Regions from separate parts of the Arthrobacter sp. NPDC058288 genome, predicted to be linked through region 1. Evidence: riboswitches for the same ligand, from Rfam matches in the RefSeq annotation. Region 1 holds a riboswitch; each other region holds the start of a gene.
What was found. A riboswitch is a leader RNA that binds a small molecule or an ion and turns the genes downstream of it on or off. The one in region 1 is predicted to bind cyclic di-AMP.

Region 2: it holds a riboswitch for cyclic di-AMP, as region 1 does, so the genes downstream of both, ACFVWT_RS20825 (hypothetical protein) here and ACFVWT_RS12960 (M23 family metallopeptidase) in region 1, are expected to answer to the same signal.
Region 3: it holds a riboswitch for cyclic di-AMP, as region 1 does, so the genes downstream of both, ACFVWT_RS19160 (NlpC/P60 family protein) here and ACFVWT_RS12960 (M23 family metallopeptidase) in region 1, are expected to answer to the same signal.

The regions. Positions count from the first base shown of each region.
Region 1 covers NZ_JBHVYH010000004.1:67,012-72,783, forward strand. The annotation lists gene serC (phosphoserine transaminase) at 1-754, opposite strand, end outside; gene ACFVWT_RS12955 (metal-dependent transcriptional regulator) at 1,136-1,831, shown strand; cyclic di-AMP (ydaO/yuaA leader) riboswitch at 1,942-2,185, shown strand; gene ACFVWT_RS12960 (M23 family metallopeptidase) at 2,189-3,007, shown strand; cyclic di-AMP (ydaO/yuaA leader) riboswitch at 3,121-3,314, shown strand; gene ACFVWT_RS12965 (C40 family peptidase) at 3,367-4,059, shown strand; gene ACFVWT_RS12970 (NlpC/P60 family protein) at 4,200-4,964, shown strand; gene ACFVWT_RS12975 (HNH endonuclease) at 5,188-5,688, shown strand; gene ACFVWT_RS12980 (molybdenum cofactor guanylyltransferase) at 5,736-5,772, shown strand, end outside.
Region 2 covers NZ_JBHVYH010000010.1:65,794-71,565, forward strand. The annotation lists gene ACFVWT_RS20820 (dolichyl-phosphate beta-glucosyltransferase) at 1-651, opposite strand, end outside; gene ACFVWT_RS20825 (hypothetical protein) at 864-1,619, opposite strand; cyclic di-AMP (ydaO/yuaA leader) riboswitch at 1,619-1,803, opposite strand; gene ACFVWT_RS20830 (ATP-binding protein) at 1,943-3,475, opposite strand; gene ACFVWT_RS20835 (response regulator transcription factor) at 3,479-4,219, opposite strand; gene ACFVWT_RS20840 (hypothetical protein) at 4,467-5,321, shown strand.
Region 3 covers NZ_JBHVYH010000008.1:194,648-200,419, forward strand. The annotation lists gene ACFVWT_RS19145 (hypothetical protein) at 1-584, shown strand, start outside; gene ACFVWT_RS19150 (copper resistance protein CopC) at 727-1,323, shown strand; gene ACFVWT_RS19155 (hypothetical protein) at 1,426-1,881, opposite strand; gene ACFVWT_RS19160 (NlpC/P60 family protein) at 2,152-2,898, opposite strand; cyclic di-AMP (ydaO/yuaA leader) riboswitch at 2,903-3,105, opposite strand; partial or broken gene ACFVWT_RS19165 (IS701 family transposase) at 3,313-4,455, shown strand; gene ACFVWT_RS19170 (Nramp family divalent metal transporter) at 4,628-5,772, opposite strand, start outside.

The sequences.
Region 1 (5,772 bases):
CGGGCGTGTTGTAAGTCTGGTTGAGCCGGGAATTGTCGATGGCGGTCTGCAGGTTCAGGAAATCGGGGATCCACCGGCCGCTGGCCTTGATCCGCGCAGCACGCTCGAGGGCGGCGGGGGAGAAGAGGCCCAGCCACAGGCCGCCGTCCGACGCGAAGTTCTTCTGCGGCGCGAAGTAGTACACGTCCGCTTCCGACACCTCGACGTCCAGGCCGCCGGCAGCCGAGGTGGCATCGACCAGGACCAGCGATCCGTCATCCGCCCCCGCAACCCGCTTCACGGGGGCGGCCACGCCGGTGGACGTCTCATTCTGGGGCCACGCGTATACGTCGATGCCGGCTTCTGCCTGCGCCACGGGCCGGGTACCGGGCTCGGCCTTAATGATGGAGGAGGCGTCCAGGAAAGGAGCCTTGTTGGTGGCGGAGGCGAACTTGGAACCGAACTCGCCAAAGGAGAGGTGCTGGGCCTTGCTGTCCACCAGCCCGAACGCCGCGACATCCCAGAACGCGGTGGAGCCGCCCACTCCGAGGATGACTTCATAGCCGTCCGGGGCGCGGAAGAACTCGCTGAGGCCGTTACGGACGGACCCTACGAGGTTCTTGACCGGGGCCTGGCGGTGCGAGGTGCCAAGAAGCGTGGCAGAGGCGGCAGACAGGGCCTCGATCTGCTCGGGACGGACCTTTGAAGGCCCGGCGCCGAACCGTCCGTCCTTGGGCAGGAGGTTGGCGGGGATAGTGATGCTGGTGTCGCTCACAATGGCTCCAATTTTTCGGCGTGGACGTGGGAGAGGCCCGGCAGGTCACGGGTTGCTGCTGGGGGAATCCCCTATATTCTGCCTGACTCGCCAGCGGGGGACGGAACGGTAACCGTCATAGTCCAGTCACTGAGACATCCCAAACGCGCTAGCGGTCCCGTCGCTGCGAAGCTCCGCGCCGAATTATCCGGAGTAATTCAAAATAGGCTAAGCTGATCCCTGACGTATAGCGGGCCGCGATGGCGGCCGGGCTGATCCCGTGAGGCCGTTCCCCGAAGGCTGAGCGGTGGATGCAGGTCCACTTCGCCGAGGCCAACGGGAAACGCCTCCGCGCGGTACGGTGGGACTGACGCAAGGACTGTGCTCGAGGAGCTGAGCTGGATGACGGATCTGATCGACACCACGGAGATGTATCTTCGGACAATCTTGGAGCTTGAGGAAGAGAACATTGTTGCTCTCCGTGCGCGGATTGCCGAACGGCTGCGCCACTCCGGCCCCACCGTTTCGCAGACCATCGGCCGGATGGAACGGGACGGCTTGGTGGTTGTTTCCGGCGACCGGCACCTTGAACTCACCGAAACGGGCCGGAAACGCGCTACCGAAGTCATGCGCAAGCACCGCCTTGCTGAGCGGCTCCTCGCCGACGTCATCGGCCTCGACTGGGCGTATGTACACGACGAAGCGTGCCGTTGGGAACACGTCATGAGCGAGCGGGTTGAGCGGCGCATTTTCGAGCTTCTGGACCACCCAACGGTCTCCCCCTACGGCAACCCCATTCCCGGCCTGGCCGCACTCGGCGGCCAGCCCGCTCCCGCGTTCACCGATGGTGTGGTGAACCTTCTTGAAGCCATGGCCGGATACGGGGCCGACTCGCGCGTTACCGTGAGCCGCCTGGCCGAGCCCATCCAGGTTGAGCCGGAGTTGCTGGTGCAACTTGATGAAGGCGGCATCCGTCCCGGGGCATCCCTCGCCTTGGAACGCGTGGGGGAGTACATCTCGGTGCGAGTACCCGAGATCGAAGGCGCCCTGGAACTGCCGCCCGAAGTTGCGGCCCACGTGTTTGTTACGGTCCGCTAACCGCGCACTTCGTAGGACCACCTACAACACACTGAGACCCAGATAACGGAATTATTACCGCGCTGATTAATCACCTATAGTTGAGGACTAGCGCCGATACTAAAGCGTTACCTGATCCGAAGCCGAGCTCTGCCAGCGGATCAAGGAACGAAGCACCTCCTGGCAGAGGCGGGGGAACCACAACCGGCCGTTGAAAGACGGTCTTGGGGTGAAGTCCGTCAGCGGCAAGGCACCTCCGACGAAGGATTCCTTTGGGACACCCCTGTGTCGGATGCCTTGCATTGGCGGACCGGGTCTTTGATCTCTCTGACCCGAATCCGACAGCTAACTCCGCAGGCTTTCCAGAGAGGATAATTCTTGACCACGCAGACCGTCAGGGGCCGCCGCAGGGCGACAGGTCCCGCTTCGGAGTACCCCGTGGCCGAAGCCGTAATGACGGTCAGGCCGCGCGACGCACACCGTGATGCGCGCCGGCGACGGAGCCTGTTCAGCCAGGTGACGGAGTTCGCTTCGGCGAGCGGCGTGGGTCAGAAGGCAGGCATAGCGCTGGCCGCCACCGGACTGGTCCTTACCGTGACCGTCCCGTCAACAGGCCCCATGGTGGCCACGTCAGACACGGGAAACGCCGCCGCCGCAGTCGCGGCGCAGCCGGAGGTCTCCGCCGCCGCCAGCGCCAAGATCGATTTCAACCGGACCACCGTGGCCACCAAGGGGGATCCTGACGGCAAGCTCAAGCAATTGCTGAGCGCGCAGTCGGCGGGAACCATCACCCGCGCGGCATCCACCGGCAGCCTGGGTGCGCCGCTGGAACAGATGGTCACCGCATCGCCATTCGGGTTCCGCGTCAGCCCGATTACGGGCGGAGCCGGGGAGTTCCACCGTGGCCAGGACTATGCGGCCCAGTGCGGCACCAGCGTGTTCGCCGCGGCCAGCGGAACCGTGACCTTCTCCGGCTGGCACCCGTACGGCGGTGGAAACCGTGTGGTGATTGACCACGGCAACGGCTTGGAAACCACGTACAACCACCTCTCGTCGTCCAGTGTCCAGGTCGGCCAGAAGGTCACCCGGGGCGAGGTCATTGCGCTTAGCGGGACCACCGGAGCCTCCACTGGCTGCCACCTCCATTTTGAAGTGATGGTCAACGGCGAAGTCGTCGACCCGCTGGGCTGGCTCTGATCCAAGCGATGGGTCACTCTCGCATTCCTGTGACATGCCGTGACCTGAATGTGACATTCGTTCGGAAATCCTGTACCGTTTAGAGCACGCCAACTTTTCCGAAGTTGGCGCTCTTGAGTGGATTGCCTAACTCTGCCACCGCTCAAGGTCCGTTCGCATGACATCGTCTGGCAGAGGCGGGGGAACCAATTTTGGTCTTCGCAAGAAGACCTTGGGGTTAAGTCGCAACGCTTCCCAGGAAGCCGAGCGGCCGGGTGACTCCCATCCGAATCCGACAGCTCACCTCGTAGGCATTGGGAGAGGCTACCTTCGTGTCTGCACGTCACAATTCTGCGCGCCACCGCGCGCAAACGGTTCGTATGAACCCGTTGAACTCCGTTTCCAGGGCCGTTACTGCCAACGCCGGGACCGTAGGTCGCCAGGCAGCTGTCATCGCAGCTGCTTCCGGACTGATCCTCAGTGTTGGGATGCCGGCAAATGCCGCCGATACCAACCTGGGCGTTTCCGCTTCGACGGAGTCCGGCTCACAGTCGGCCCAGCTGACCGTAACTGCAGAACCGACTGCGACTGTTTCCTTCGAGCGTCCGGCAGTGACCACGAAGGCAGCGCCCAAGGTTGAAACCGTTCGGGCACAGTCCACCGGTACAGATGCCAGCGAGGCCTCCACTGAGGCTGCCGGAGAGGCCAAGGCGGGCAAGCTTGCCGACGCCGCTTCTTCAGCAGCAGCATCGGGCCTTGCTGCTATCGCTTACACGGGTATCGGCAGCCCCTACGTCTGGGGCGGCACCACTCCCAGCGGCTGGGACTGCTCAGGCTTCACCCAGTGGGTTTACGCCCAGGCCGGCATCAGCATCCCCCGCACCAATGCATGGACAGCCATGACGCCCACCTCCACTCCGGCGCCGGGCGATCTCGTCATGCAAAACGGCGGCGCCCACGTTGGCATCTACGTCGGCAACGGCATGATGATCAGCGCGCTCAACCCCTCGCAGGGCACCCTCCTGCACGCTGTGTCCGCCACGGGCACCTCTGCGTTCTACACGCTTCGCTAAAACACGCGCTTCCCTTCGCTGAAGCGCGCGTCCTTCGCTAAAAAACCCTGTTCGGGCCGTTCCGGCTTACCCCCAAGATGCCGGAGCGTCCAAAAACCGCGGCCTGCCATGCAGTCTGAGGAAAACGAAAGAGAGAACTAATGACTACACGTGCCATCGCACGGCATCGCGCCGAGGTTACCAAGACCAACTCGCTTGCTGTCATTGCCAAGGCCGTCGGCGACAATGCCGGTGGCATGGGCCGTCAGGCTGCGGTTATCGCTGCTGCCTCCGGTCTGGTCCTGACGAGCGGTATCGCAGCCAACGCTGCCGACACCAACGTTCAGCGCGAAGCGACCTCTGCTTCCACCCTGGAAGTTCAGTCTTCCGCTCCGGCCAACATTTCGGCCGCCTCCAGCATCGCCATCTCCTTCGAGAAGCCGGCTGTTTCCACCTCCCCGGCTCCGGTCGTTGAGGCTCCGAAGCCGGTTGTAGAGGTTCAGGAGGCTACCCCCGCGGCGGCTCCTGCTGCCGCCGCTGAGACTGTATCCGCACCGGCTGCCCCCGCGGCCCCGGCAGCTCCCGCCGCTGCCAGCGGAATGGGCGCTTCGATCGCAGCTGCGGCATACGCCCAGCTCGGAGTTGCCCAGGACTGCACCGCCCTTGCCACCAACGCCCTTGCAGCCGTGGGCATCAACTACCACGGCTGGCCGGCAGGTTACCTTTCCCTGGGCCGCACCGTGAGTGCAGCCGAGGCGCAGCCGGGCGACCTCGCATACTACGAGAACGGCGGCATGGGCATGGCCCACATCGCTGTGTACGTCGGCAACGGCCAGGCCGTGCACGGCGGCTGGAACGGCGGAACCACCTCCCTGTTCAGCGTCAACGTCGGCTCCGGTCCGGTCTTCATCCGCGTTGGCGGCTAAAGCCTCCAGCTAGTGCTTGACGGAAGAACCCCTGCCTCCGGGCAGGGGTTCTTCTGCGTTTCCGGCAGGTGAATTTTTGCCGACACGGAGTGTATGGTAAAGGCCCGATTCGGTGATCGGCCACTTGAGTGTTTACTCTTGTGTTGTCGATCCAAAGCCCGGACAAGCAGAGGGCAGCCGGCCCTCGAGCCCCTGACGGGTGTGGCCGTGAAGAGGTATGTGCATGCGCACTCTCGTTCTTAATGCTGGATATGAACCGCTGGCGGTTGTAACCTTCCGCCGGGCGCTGGTTCTTGTGCTGACCGGAAAAGCTAGCGTGGTGGCCGAGGGCGACGATCCTGTCGTTGGCCCGCAGGAGATTCTGGGCCGTCCGTCCGTGATTCTCCTAAACCGTTACATCCGGCCGCGGTACAACACCACCACAGCTGTGAGTCGCCGGGGCGTCCTGCGCCGTGACGGCCACCGCTGCGCCTATTGCGGTAAGGCAGCACACACCATTGACCACGTCCACCCGAAATCCAGGGGCGGTGCGGACTCCTGGGAAAACCTGGTGGCCGCCTGCCTTCGATGCAATAACGTGAAGGGCGACCACACGCCTGCCGAGATGGGCTGGAAGCTCAGGTTCGTGCCTGCACCTCCGCACGGCACCATCTGGCAGATCAAAGAGCTGGAAAAACCCACTCCCGCGTGGGACCCCTTCCTTCTCCCGGAATCCGCCGCCTAAGTCATCATCTGTGCGCCGGTCCTGCCGTCAATGGCTAGGCTGGCCTTGTGGAGTTTGATGCCTTAATCCTGGCCGGCGGCCGGT
Region 2 (5,772 bases), on a different contig from region 1:
GATAGCCTTGAAGCCGCACTGCGCGTCGCTGAAATGCGCACCCATCAGCGCATGCAGCAGAACGTTGTACCCGCGGGAGATGAACCCCCGCCACGGTCCGCGGACAACGCGGGAAGTTCGTGCCAGCCGGGATCCGATCGCCAGGTCCGAATGCCCGGAAAGAAGCGGGGCGACCAGGGGAGCGAGCGCAGCGAGGTCGGTGGAAAGACTCACGTCCATGTAGGCCAGCACGGGTGACGGCGAGGCCAGCCACACGGTGCGGAGCGCGTTGCCGCGGCCTTTGGAGGTGAGTCGGACCACGGTGACCTCGCGTAGTTCCCGGGCCACACGCTCGGCGGTCTTGAGCGTGCCGTCGGTGCTGGAATTGTCCGCCACCGTAATCCGGAACGGGTAGGGAAACGTATCGGCCAGGTACAAGTGGAGCTGCCGCAGGGATTGCTCCAGACCCTGTTCCTCGTTATAGACCGGGATGACTACATCCAGCACCGGCAGAGCGGTTCCTGTGGTGCCGGTCATGCGCGTATCAACGGGCGCCCGGCGGACGTGACCCTGCCGGGGGAACGTCGGGGCGGGAGGACCCGGCCGGGCGTCGGCGGCGGCCCGGGGTTGCGGGGGCGGCAGGGATCCCGTGGCCAGGTCTGTGGGCGTCATGGTTCAACTATGGTGCGGCCGCATATGAAGGATTTAGGCCAAAGCTGTGCAGCTGCTGTGGGTTTTACCGTCAACGGGAACAGGAACGGTGGCGCCGGTGACATTTCCCTGCCTCCAGGGGGAGGTAATCACGCCTATACGGCCGGAGGCCCCGAATCCAGTAGTAGATTCGGGGCCTCCGGTTTTACGAAGCAAGTTGGCCAGGCGCCGGTTTAGTACCAGTTGTTGGCGTAGTGGAAGTTCAGGGCGCCGCAGGGGGAGCCGTACCGTTCCTTCACGTAGTTCAAGCCCCAGTTGATCTGGGTGCGGAAGTTGGTCAGGTAGTCGGACCCGGCACTGGCCATCTTTTCGGCCGGCAGCGACTGGACAATGCCGTAGGCGCCGCTGCTGGCGTTCGTGGCAGTGGTCTTCCAATCCGATTCCTTGGTCCAGAGCGTGGTGAGGCATTGCATCTGGTCAGCCGCCCAGCCGTACGTTCCGAGCTGCGAGGCGGCATATGCCTGGGCTGCTGCGGGATCGTCAACTGCTACGGGCGGTGCCGGGGCGGGAGCCGGTTCAGGGGCCGCTGCAGGTGCAGGAGCTTCCGGCGCCTTCTCCGCCGGCTTCTCTTCCGACGATTGCGCGGTCACGCTGACAGAGGCCGGTGCGGGCATGGCGGAAACGAGGATCTTTTCGAACGCGAGCTTCGGTTCCGCGTCGGCAGTTGCCGCAGTGGTTCCTGCGCCCGTTGCCGATGTTGCGGGGGCTACGGGTTCGGAAGCCTGGCCGGCGGCACCGACGCCAATCAGCACAGCACAGGCCGTGGTTACAACTGCGGCCCGGCGGCCGGAGCCCTGCAGGCTGGCCGCGAACCGGGACAGCGGAGATGCCTTGGCAGCTGGTTCGGCGCGGTGGCGTGAGCGTTGCGCAGACGCTGCGGACTTGCGGGAAGCGGGCTCAGGACGTACTTCTGGCGTGGATTTAGTCATGGTTGCCTCTCGATGCCGGCGGAGTTAGCTGTCGGGTTCGGATGAGGTCATCCGGCCGCACGGAACTTCACGTGTCGGCTTCACCCCAAGGGCGGCTATGCAGAATGCCCGGAGACCTGGGTCCCCCGCCTCTGCCTGATCATGAGGAAATCCGGGTAGCGGCAGAGTTTGGCGTCCATCCGGATATGCGGCCGGAACGGTGGCCGCACTCTAAAAACCGTACAGGAGTCCGGCGCTTAAGTCACATTTCGGTAACGAGGATCACGACGGCGGCGCGTTGGCTTGCGCTTATGCCGGGTGCTGCAGGCCCGTCCGTGGCGGAGTTAAGCTTCCGGTGATTCTCCCGGGAGGCGCAGCGCGAATTCGGTGCGTCCCGGGCGCGAGTTGACCTCCACGGTTCCGCCGTGCGCCTCCACGATCGACTGCACGATCGACAGGCCAAGTCCGCTTGTTCCCTCGGAAGCCGCGGCGCCCGAGCCGCCGGAACCCGAGGCGGAGCCTGCCGGGCTGGTTCGCGCGGCGTCCGCCCGGGCAAAGCGCGCGAAAACCCTGTCCACAAATTCGGGCGGGATCCCTGCACCGTTGTCCGTGACGGTCACCACGGCGCTGCCGTCAGCCGACCGCATCACTCTGGTGACCACGGTGGTGCCCGGTTCCGTGTGCTTGCGGGCGTTGGAGAGCAGGTTGGCCATCACCTGGTGCAGCTGCTTGGCATCCCCGCGGACCACCACGGGCTCCTCCGGGAGCTCCAGTTGCCAGATGCGGTCCGGGGCCATGACCTTCTCATCGCTGACGGTCTCCACCGCGAGCTGCGTCAGGTCCACGTCGCTGATTTTCAGCGGCTGGCCTTCGTCGAGCCGGGCCAGCAGCAGGAGGTCCTCCACCAGGGTGGTCATGCGTTCGGACTGGCTCTGCACCCTGGCGAGGGATTTTTGGCCGTCCGGGGTGAAGTCTTCGGTCATCCGCATGAGTTCCGTGTAGCCGCGGATGGCGGTCAGCGGCGTGCGCAGCTCGTGCGATGCATCGGCCACGAACTGGCGCACCTTCGTTTCGCTTTGCTGCCGGGCCTCGAGTGCCTTGGACACGTTGTCCAGCATGAGGTTGAGGGCGTGGCCCACGCTGCCCACTTCCGTTCCGGGATGCGCGTTCGACGGCGGGACGCGGACTGCGAGGGCCACCTCGCCGGCGTCGAGCGGCAGTTGCGAAACCTGCGTGGCGACTTCGGACAGCTGTTCGAGGGGTTTCATGGTGCGCCGGATCAGCACCGTTCCGGCAAGGCCGATGAGGACCAGGCCGCCCATCGAGACGATCACCATCGTCCATACCAAAGAGTTGAGCGTGTTCTGTTTTTCGTTGAGGGGGAGTCCGGTGACAATCACGTCCCCGTACGGGGCCTCCACCGCCACCAGGCGGTAGGAGCCGTTGGACAGGGCCCGATCGACGGGTGTTCCGTCGTGCTGGAGTGCCAAAAGAATCTGGTTATCCTCGGGCGAGAGGGACGCCACGGTGGCGTCTTTGGCGAGGAACCCGGCGCTGCTGACATTCCCGTTATCGATGCGCGCGATGAGGGTACCCACACCTTGGCCCGGTCCTTCGAACCCGTCCTGCCTGCCGGACGGGTTGCTGGGCCGTGGCCGTCCTGCCTCGTTCGAGAGCCTTGAGGCCTGCCCCAGCCGTTCATCGAGCTGCCTGGTCAGGAAGGAATCCATGGAGGCATAGCTGAAGAGGCCAATCGCGCCGCAGATGGCCACCAGCAGCGCCATGGCCACCAGGACCAGCCGGGTGCGCAGGTGCCAGGTTGACGGATCAAGCCACCGGCGGCGGTCTCTGCGGATTTCGCCGGAAAGTGTGGGCACCGCTCAATCCGCCGGTTTGATGACGTAGCCCGCGCCGCGGACGGTGTGGATCATGGGCGGGTGCTTGGCATCCACCTTCTTGCGCAAGTAGGAGATGTAGAGCTCCACGATGTTGGCTTGGCCGCCAAAGTCGTAGTCCCACACCCGGTCCAGGATCTGTGCCTTGCTGACCACCCGCTTGGGGTTCTCCATGAGGTAGCGGAGGAGTTCGAACTGGGTGGCGGTCAGCTGTAGTTCCTCCCCGGCCCGGGTCACTTCGCGCGTGTCAACGTTGAGGACAAGATCGCCCACCACCAGTTCGGCGGTGTCCATGGCGGCCACCCCGGAGCGCTGGACCAGCCGGTGCAGGCGGAGGAGCACCTCTTCCATGCTGAAGGGCTTGGTGACATAGTCGTCCCCGCCGGCCGCCAGGCCGAGGATGCGGTCCTGGACGGCGTCCTTTGCCGTCAGGAAGAGCGCTGGCACCTCCGGCGCGAAGGCGCGGATCCTGGTGAGCAGCTCGACGCCGTCGAAACCGGGGAGCATCACATCCAGCACCAGCACGTCCGGGCGGAAGTCCTTGGCGAGCTTGACGGCTTCGGGACCGTCGCCTGCGACGGCAACGGACCAGCCTGCCATCCGCAGGCCCATGCTCATGAGCTCGGAGAGGCTGGGTTCGTCGTCAACCACCAGGGCGCGGATGGGGGAACCGTCCGGGTGGGTGAGCTGGGGAAGGTTGTTGGTCATGGAGTGCGAAGTGGCCATGGGACAACTCTCCGATCTGCGGTTTAGCCGGCGCTATGGGGATCCTGTGCGCTGGCTGTGAATCCCAGCCTAGCGAGCTGAACGCGGTGGTGGGCCCTCCTTGGGCTGCCCGGCGCGGATCGGCTGAATCGCCGGACTGAAACCGGCATCGGAAACGTCACAGCTTGACCTCTTGCCCTGCACAGGCCCCGCACAGGAACGCTTCCGAGGCTGGAGTGGACAAAGCCCCCTGCCCGAGGAGTACGCCATGAACAACCACCACAGCACGCCGGTTCCGGAAAACGATTCTGAGAAGACTCCGGAAGACCAGCCGATCCCGGCGGGCGGTCGTGTGAACTTCCCCGTGAACAGCCCCGCCAACGGCGGGCAGGCCTCCGGATGGGGAGTGCCGCCGTCGGACGCTGCCTCCGGCGCGCTGCCGGAGACGGGGTGGGGACCGTCCCGTCCGTCCGGTAGTTGGGGTGCGCCGCCGCCTGCCGGCTTTCCGGACGACCCCGCAGGCCGCTCGAAGCCGTGGACCGTCAAACGCGGAGTGGCGGTCGCCGGCGCCGCGGCCGTTCTCGCCGGGGGAGTCGGCGTGGGCATCTACGCGCTGACTTCGAGCTCGGCGGCGGCTGGCAACCCGGCCGATGCAGGCGCACTGCAGGAGACTTCACCAGGCGGCCGCGGCGGAGCGCAGGGAGGTTTTGCCGACGGCGGGATGCCGCCACAGGGCGGCCCCGGAAACTTTGCCCCGGAGGGCCTGGGCGGAATGGGCACCGGAGTCTCCGCTGCCGTCCACTCCGAGTACGTGACCCTCGAGGAGGGCGCCTACGTCACCAAAGTGGAACAGCAGGGAACGGTCACTGCGGTGAGTTCGGGCTCCGTCACGGTCAAAAGCACGGACGGGTTCAGCCGCACCTATTCACTCGGTTCGGACGTTACGGTGAGCAATCAGCAACAAAGGCGTCAACAGTCCGGCGCTTCGGCCACCAGCCAGCCCACCGTGGCGGACATCGTGTCCGGTGCGATGGTAAGGATCGTCGCGGGAAAGGACGGCGACAGCTTCCCCGCGGAGTCCGTTCAGATGGTTGCGGCGACGCTCACCGGCCAATCCAACTGAGCCCGCCTGCGGGGCCGTGGGGCTGAATGGCAGGAATTTTTTCGGTCTAGCCCCGCCGGGCGCTGGACATGTGCACCGCCCGGGCCTCGTATTTCAGCAATTCCACGCTGGCTGAATTTTCGCACCGAAAAAAGGGGTTTGGAAGAAGACTATTCGGTAATCGAGCGAATCCGATCGATCGTTCTGAAAAACACCTGTTATATTATTGGCATTTCAGAATCGTGATTTGGGCCACAATGCGGGATTTCGTCTCACGATGCGGACAGAAGCGTCCATTGTTACTTGCAAGTTTTCATTGTTACGTTGCACACTTCAATTGTGAACAAGAACTCAACAGCACCTGCAGCCGCAGAATCCTGGACCAGCCCACCCGCTGGCGAAGACATGCGCTGTTGTCGAATGCACGCCTAACTTTCCCACCCCGAGAAGTTTTTAGGCATTCGCCCCAAGC
Region 3 (5,772 bases), on a different contig from region 1:
CGCCGTTCCGGCTGCTGCGCACAGCCGTCGTCGCCGCGGCAGTCCTTTGCCTGGCTGTCGGGGCCCACGTCCTCGGCGGCGGGACGCTTCCGCCTACACCGGTCCTGGCCGCCGTCACGGCCCTGACAGTGCTTTGCATCGTTCGTCTGACCAAAGGCAAAATGAACGCCCCTTCCCTGGCGGCGGTTCTGATAGCCGGGCAGGGAATCCTGCACGAGGCATTTTCTGCCCTGTCCGGACCAGCGACACTGCCGTCGGCCGGACCCGCTCTCCATGTCCACGGAGCGGTGCCGGGACCTTTTGCCGTACCGGAAATGCACCAGCACCTCCAGGCCGGCGGTGAGCCCGTCATGCTGGCGCTTCATCTGATCGCAACACTGCTCACCGCGGTGCTGCTGGAAAGGGGCGAGGCCGCACTCTGGGCCCTGGCGGCCTTGCTTCGCCCGCTGGCGGGTCTCTTCGCGGTCCGGATGCTGGTGGTGGCGCGCCAGCCCCGGCCGTTCCTGCGCCAGGTTTTGACGTACAGATGGGGGGTGCTGCGGCGGCCCCCGCTGCGCGGACCGCCCGTGGAAGCTCTCATCTGACCGCGTGGTCAGGATCGCCGGACGCCGACGAGCCGTTGAATCCTGCGGCTCAGACCCGGACGCAGGATCGATCCCTGGCCCCCATGCGGTGATGCATATCTCCTGCAACCCCCACAGCTCCCACGGAAGAACACCACCCCAGATGCCAACACATTCCAAGTTCACCACCCGGCTATGGCTGGCAGCCGCAGCCATGCTCATGATTCCTGCCGTGACGGCCTCACCGGCCACAGCGCACGACGCGCTCTCGTCCACGGAACCGGCACAGGACGCCATCGTGGCCTCCGCACCCGAGACAGTGTCCCTGACCTTGTCGGAGCCGCCGACGGATTCCAAGAACCTGATCCTGAGCACCATCGCCGTCACCGATGGCGCCGGGAAGACCGTCAGCGACGGCAAGGTGACCGTTTACGGTCCGACGCTCTCGACCACCGTGTCCGCCGGGACCGCCGGAACCTACAGGGTGTTGTGGCGTGCCGTCTCCTCCGACGGTCACCCGATCGAAGGAGCATATTCCTTCACCGTCCGGACTCCGGCCGGCGGTGCCGTCAGCCCCTTACCGGCGCCTACGCCAGCCCCGCAGACAACGGATACGGGCACCGTACCTGATCAGGAGCGTTTCAGGCCACCGAACGACGAGAACGCCCCGCTGACTGTGGGGATTGCAGCGGTGCTTCTTGCCGCGGGTGTTGGTGCGACCCTGCTCGTGCGCCGCCGGAACAGGAAGGGCCGAGCCTGACCTGACCGGGCGGTTGCCCCTGACCCTGGCTGCACGGAGCCGCGCCGCCAGGGTCAGGCCCGCACAAGGTCTGGTTCAACCAGTCGCGTCCGGGATCGGGCGTCAGGTGGTCCGGACGGCCCGACGTCGGGCACGCACCATCCGCAGCGCCACGGCCGCCGCGGCAGCGCAGGCCATGACTATGAAAGACCCGGTGCCGGCGTTGAACAGGGCGGGGGCGAAGCCGGGCGCCGGTGCTGATGAGTCCGCGGCGGCAACGATGGACCCCCAGTAAGCGGCCGTTGCGGCCAGCCAGAGCGCACCTGCAGCGCTGACAACCCAGGACAGGCGTGAGAACCAGGGAGCCTGTGCGCTGTAGGAAAGGGCAACGGCCACCAGGACGACACCCGCGACGGCCAAGAGCTGGGCGCCGAGCAGATACGGTCCGGCCACCAGACCGACGGGGACGCAGAGTCCGCCGATCATGATCAGCCGCCGCGCGCCAAGCGGCATCGTTGCTGGCGGGCCCGGCACAGCAGTTGCCTGCGCCGGATCCGGTGTGGTGTTCTCCGCTGTCATTTGTTTCCTGTTTTCTCGTCTAAGCCTGTTGCGCCGGAGTGGCCCCGTGCGATGCAGAGACCGATTGGTTCGGCACGGGCTCTTCGCCGCCCTCAAAACAGTACAGGAATCGGTGGATTGACGGGATCCCGCCACGTAGCCCCGGACGGCACGTGACCAGGCGAAGCGGCCCCAAGGACGTAGCCCCGCCTGCTAGCGGTTCATGATGCGCTAAAGGCCGGTGATCAGCCGCCCCCAAGGCAGCAGATCACCGGCCTCTAGCCTTTACTGTCAGGCGCCCGCGCGGACGAACGTGACGGGTCCTGTGGCGGTCAGCCAGGACAGTGGGTGCACGACGGTGGCGTTGACGCCATTCATGCCGCCGCTGAGCACCTGGCCGTCGCCGACGTAAATGCCGACGTGACCGGACTGGACCACCATGTCCCCGGGCTGGGGATCGCCAACGACCTTGCCGTAGTTCATGAACTGCATCGGGCCGAGGTCGCCGACCGGGATGCCGGCTGCGCCCAGAGCCTTTTCCACCATCGCCGTGCAGTCCTGGGTGATTCCCAGCTGCGCGTAGGCCGCTGAGACCATCGCCGCATTGACGCCGCCGGCCGCCTTGGCAGGGGCGGGGGCGGACTGGACCTGCACCGATACTGCAGGGGTTGCCGGCGCCTGCGCGACGGGAGCCGCGGCGGGGGTTGCCGGTTCAGGCTGTTCGATGACCGGTGCCGGGGCAGTGCTGACCTCGGGGCGTTCGAAGGAGATCCGGACACTGGAATCGGCGCTGACCGGAGCGGCGACCTGACCTTTCACTTCAAGGGTCGAGGAGGGGGCGGAGTCGCGCTGCATGGGGGCTTCGGCGGCGTTGGCGGCCAGCCCGCTGGTCAGAACAAGACCGGAGGCTGCCGCAATGACGGCGGCCTGCCGGCCCATCAGGCCGGCGTTACCGGCGACGGTGGAGGAAATGGCCGCGAGTCGGCGGGTAGGGGTTGTGCCCGCGCGGTGCCGGGGCATGGTTGTGCGTGAAGACATGACGGAAGCCTCTCCCAATGCCTGCGAGGTGAGCTGTCGGATTCGGATGGGAGACACCCGGCCGCAGAACCCGCTGCATGGTGCAGGCGTTGTGCGGCTTCACCCCAAGGCCTGCTCAAGCGATCAGGCCGGAAAGTGGTTTCCCCGTCTCTGCCGGATGATTACGAACGGATCCCGGACCGCGGCAGAGTTAGGCAATCAGCTCGGGAGTACCCGGATCGGAGACAACGGGCACCGTCAAACCCTAGCCTGAATCACACCCAAATGTCACATCCAGGTAACGGCCGGATACTGAATCCGGTCGCCTAGTGAAGCCCGGGGCTAGTACTACAGTCGCGGTTATTTTGTGCCGTATCGGCGTTTTAACCGGACTTTCCACTCGTGGCCTGTTAATCGTTGGTGGTGAGTGATGATATTTGTGTGGCGGACGTAGAAGAGTGGGCCGAGGGTCTGGAAGAAATCGGGGAGCTGATTGGGTCGCGGTTTGCCCGGTCCGAGCCACGGCGGAATGCTGTGGGGTATGTGCGCGGACTGCTCTCGGATGAGGAACGCAAGAACTCCTGAACCCTGTCTGAACGCGCCGGGCACGGCACTCCGGATGGCATGCAACGCCTGCTCTCGACCACCGACTGGGACCCGGATGCTGTGCGGGATGTCCTGTTCACTTACGTCAACCGCCACCTCGGCGATCCCGGCGGGATCCTGATCATCGACGAGACCGGATTCCTCAAGAAGGGCGCCGCCTCGGCCGGGGTCGCACGCCAGTATTCTGGCACCGCCGGGCGGGTGGAGAACTGCCAGATCGGAGTGTTCCTGACATACTCCGCACCGGCCGGGCGCAGCCTGCTGGACCGGGAACTCTACCTGCCCAAAGCCTGGGCCGACGACCGGGAAAGATGCGCCCGGGCCGGGATCCCCAAAACCAGGTAATTCGGCACGAAACCGGTCCTGGCCGCAGACATGATCGACCGCGTCCTGGATGCCGGGATCCCGGCCCGCTGGGCCACCGGGGACGCGGTCTACGGACAGCATTCTGGGCTGCGCCGCCGCCTGGAAGCCAGAGGTTTGCACTACGTGCTGGCCGTTCCCATGAACCAAAACATCATCGCCCCCACCGCCTGGCCAGGCGAACAATGGCGCGCGGATAAACTCATCGCCTCCCTGCGCCCCAATGCCTGGCGGACCCGCACCGCCGGGGCAGGAACCAAAGGCGACCGCCGATACGCCTGGGCGCGGACCCGCATCAACGGGCCCGCCGAAACCGGCGAACACTGGCTGCTGGCCCGCCGCTCCCTGAAAGACCCGACCGACCTGGCCTACTACATCTGCCACGGCCCCAACCGGGTCTCACTGGCCGAGCTGGTGCGGATCGCCGGCGCCCGCTGGGCGATCGAGGAAACCTTCCAAACCTCTAAAGGCGAAACCGGACTGGACCACTACCAGGTCCGCCAATACACCGGCTGGTACCGGCACATCACCCTCTCCATGTTCGCCCAGGCCTTCCTGACCGTGATCCGCTCCAAAAAAGGGGCCCTGGCGCCGGAGACGGAGAACTGATCCGACTCTCACTGCCCGAAATCAGGCGGCTGCTCGTCCGGCTCGTCTGGCACCGCACCACCAGCCCGAAACACGTCCTGAAACACTCAACCTGGCGACGAAAACACCAACACCGCGCCCGAAACTGTCATTACAAGACCCGCGGCCACACCCCATAAACGCGACTGTAGTACTAGGCCCGGCCCATGACTGTCAGCACAATGAGGACGCAGTTGAGGCCAACGATCAGTGTTGCGCTGGTCCATCCGGCGATTTTGAGTGCTTTGGAGTCAGTGTGGATACCCATGACCTCGCGTTTGCCGGTGAGCCGGATCAGAGGAATCAAGGCAAAAGGTATGCCGAAGCTAAGCAGGACCTGGCTCAGGACCAAAGCGAGCGTGGGTTCGATGCCGGCTGCCAGGATGGCCAGGGCCGGGATCAGGGTGATGACCCTGCGGGCCAGGAGCGGCACGCGAACCTTCAACAGTCCGCCCATGATGGTCGCACCGGCGTAGCAGCCTACGGAGGTGGAGGCCAGGCCTGAGGCCAGCAGGCCGATGGCGAAGATTACCCCGATGACGGGACCCAACGCAGAGGTGACTGCGGCATGGGCTCCGGCGATGGTGTCGGTGCCTTCGATGCCGCGCAGGCTGGAGGCGGCCAGCAGCAGCATCGCGATGTTCACGACTCCGGCGAGCATCAGCGCGCCCGCGACGTCGAACCGGGTGGCACGAATGAGCCGGGACCGCACGAGCGGGTCCGCGGAGAATCCGTGCCGGTCACGGGCCAATGCCGAGTGCAGGTAAATGGCGTGCGGCATCACCGTGGCTCCCAGCATGCTCGCAGCCAGCAGGACCGTGTCCGTTCCCTCGAAGCGCGGCACCAGGCCTGTCAGGACACTTCCAGCCTCCGGCGGATTGACGAACAGGCCCGAGACGAATCCGACAGCGATGACAGCCAACAGCATCATGATCGCGAATTCAAAGGACCTTTGGCCCCGGTACGACTGAAGCGTCAACAGCAGCATTGACGCCAGGCCGATGATGATTCCGCCTGCCAGCAGGGGCAGCCCAAAGAGGAGGTTCAGGGCCACGGCGCCGCCGATGACTTCGGCCATATCGGTGGCCCCGGCGACCACCTCGGCCTGGACCCAGTACAGCCTGCGCCTGCGCTGGCCGAGGCGCTTGCCGAGGATCTCGGGCAGGCTCAACCCTGTGGCCAGGCCCAGCTTCGCCGACTGGTACTGCACCAGGACCGCCATGATGTTCGCCGCTACCAGAACCCACACCAGCAGGTAGCCGAAATTTGCGCCCGCCGTTAGATTGGCCGCGACGTTTC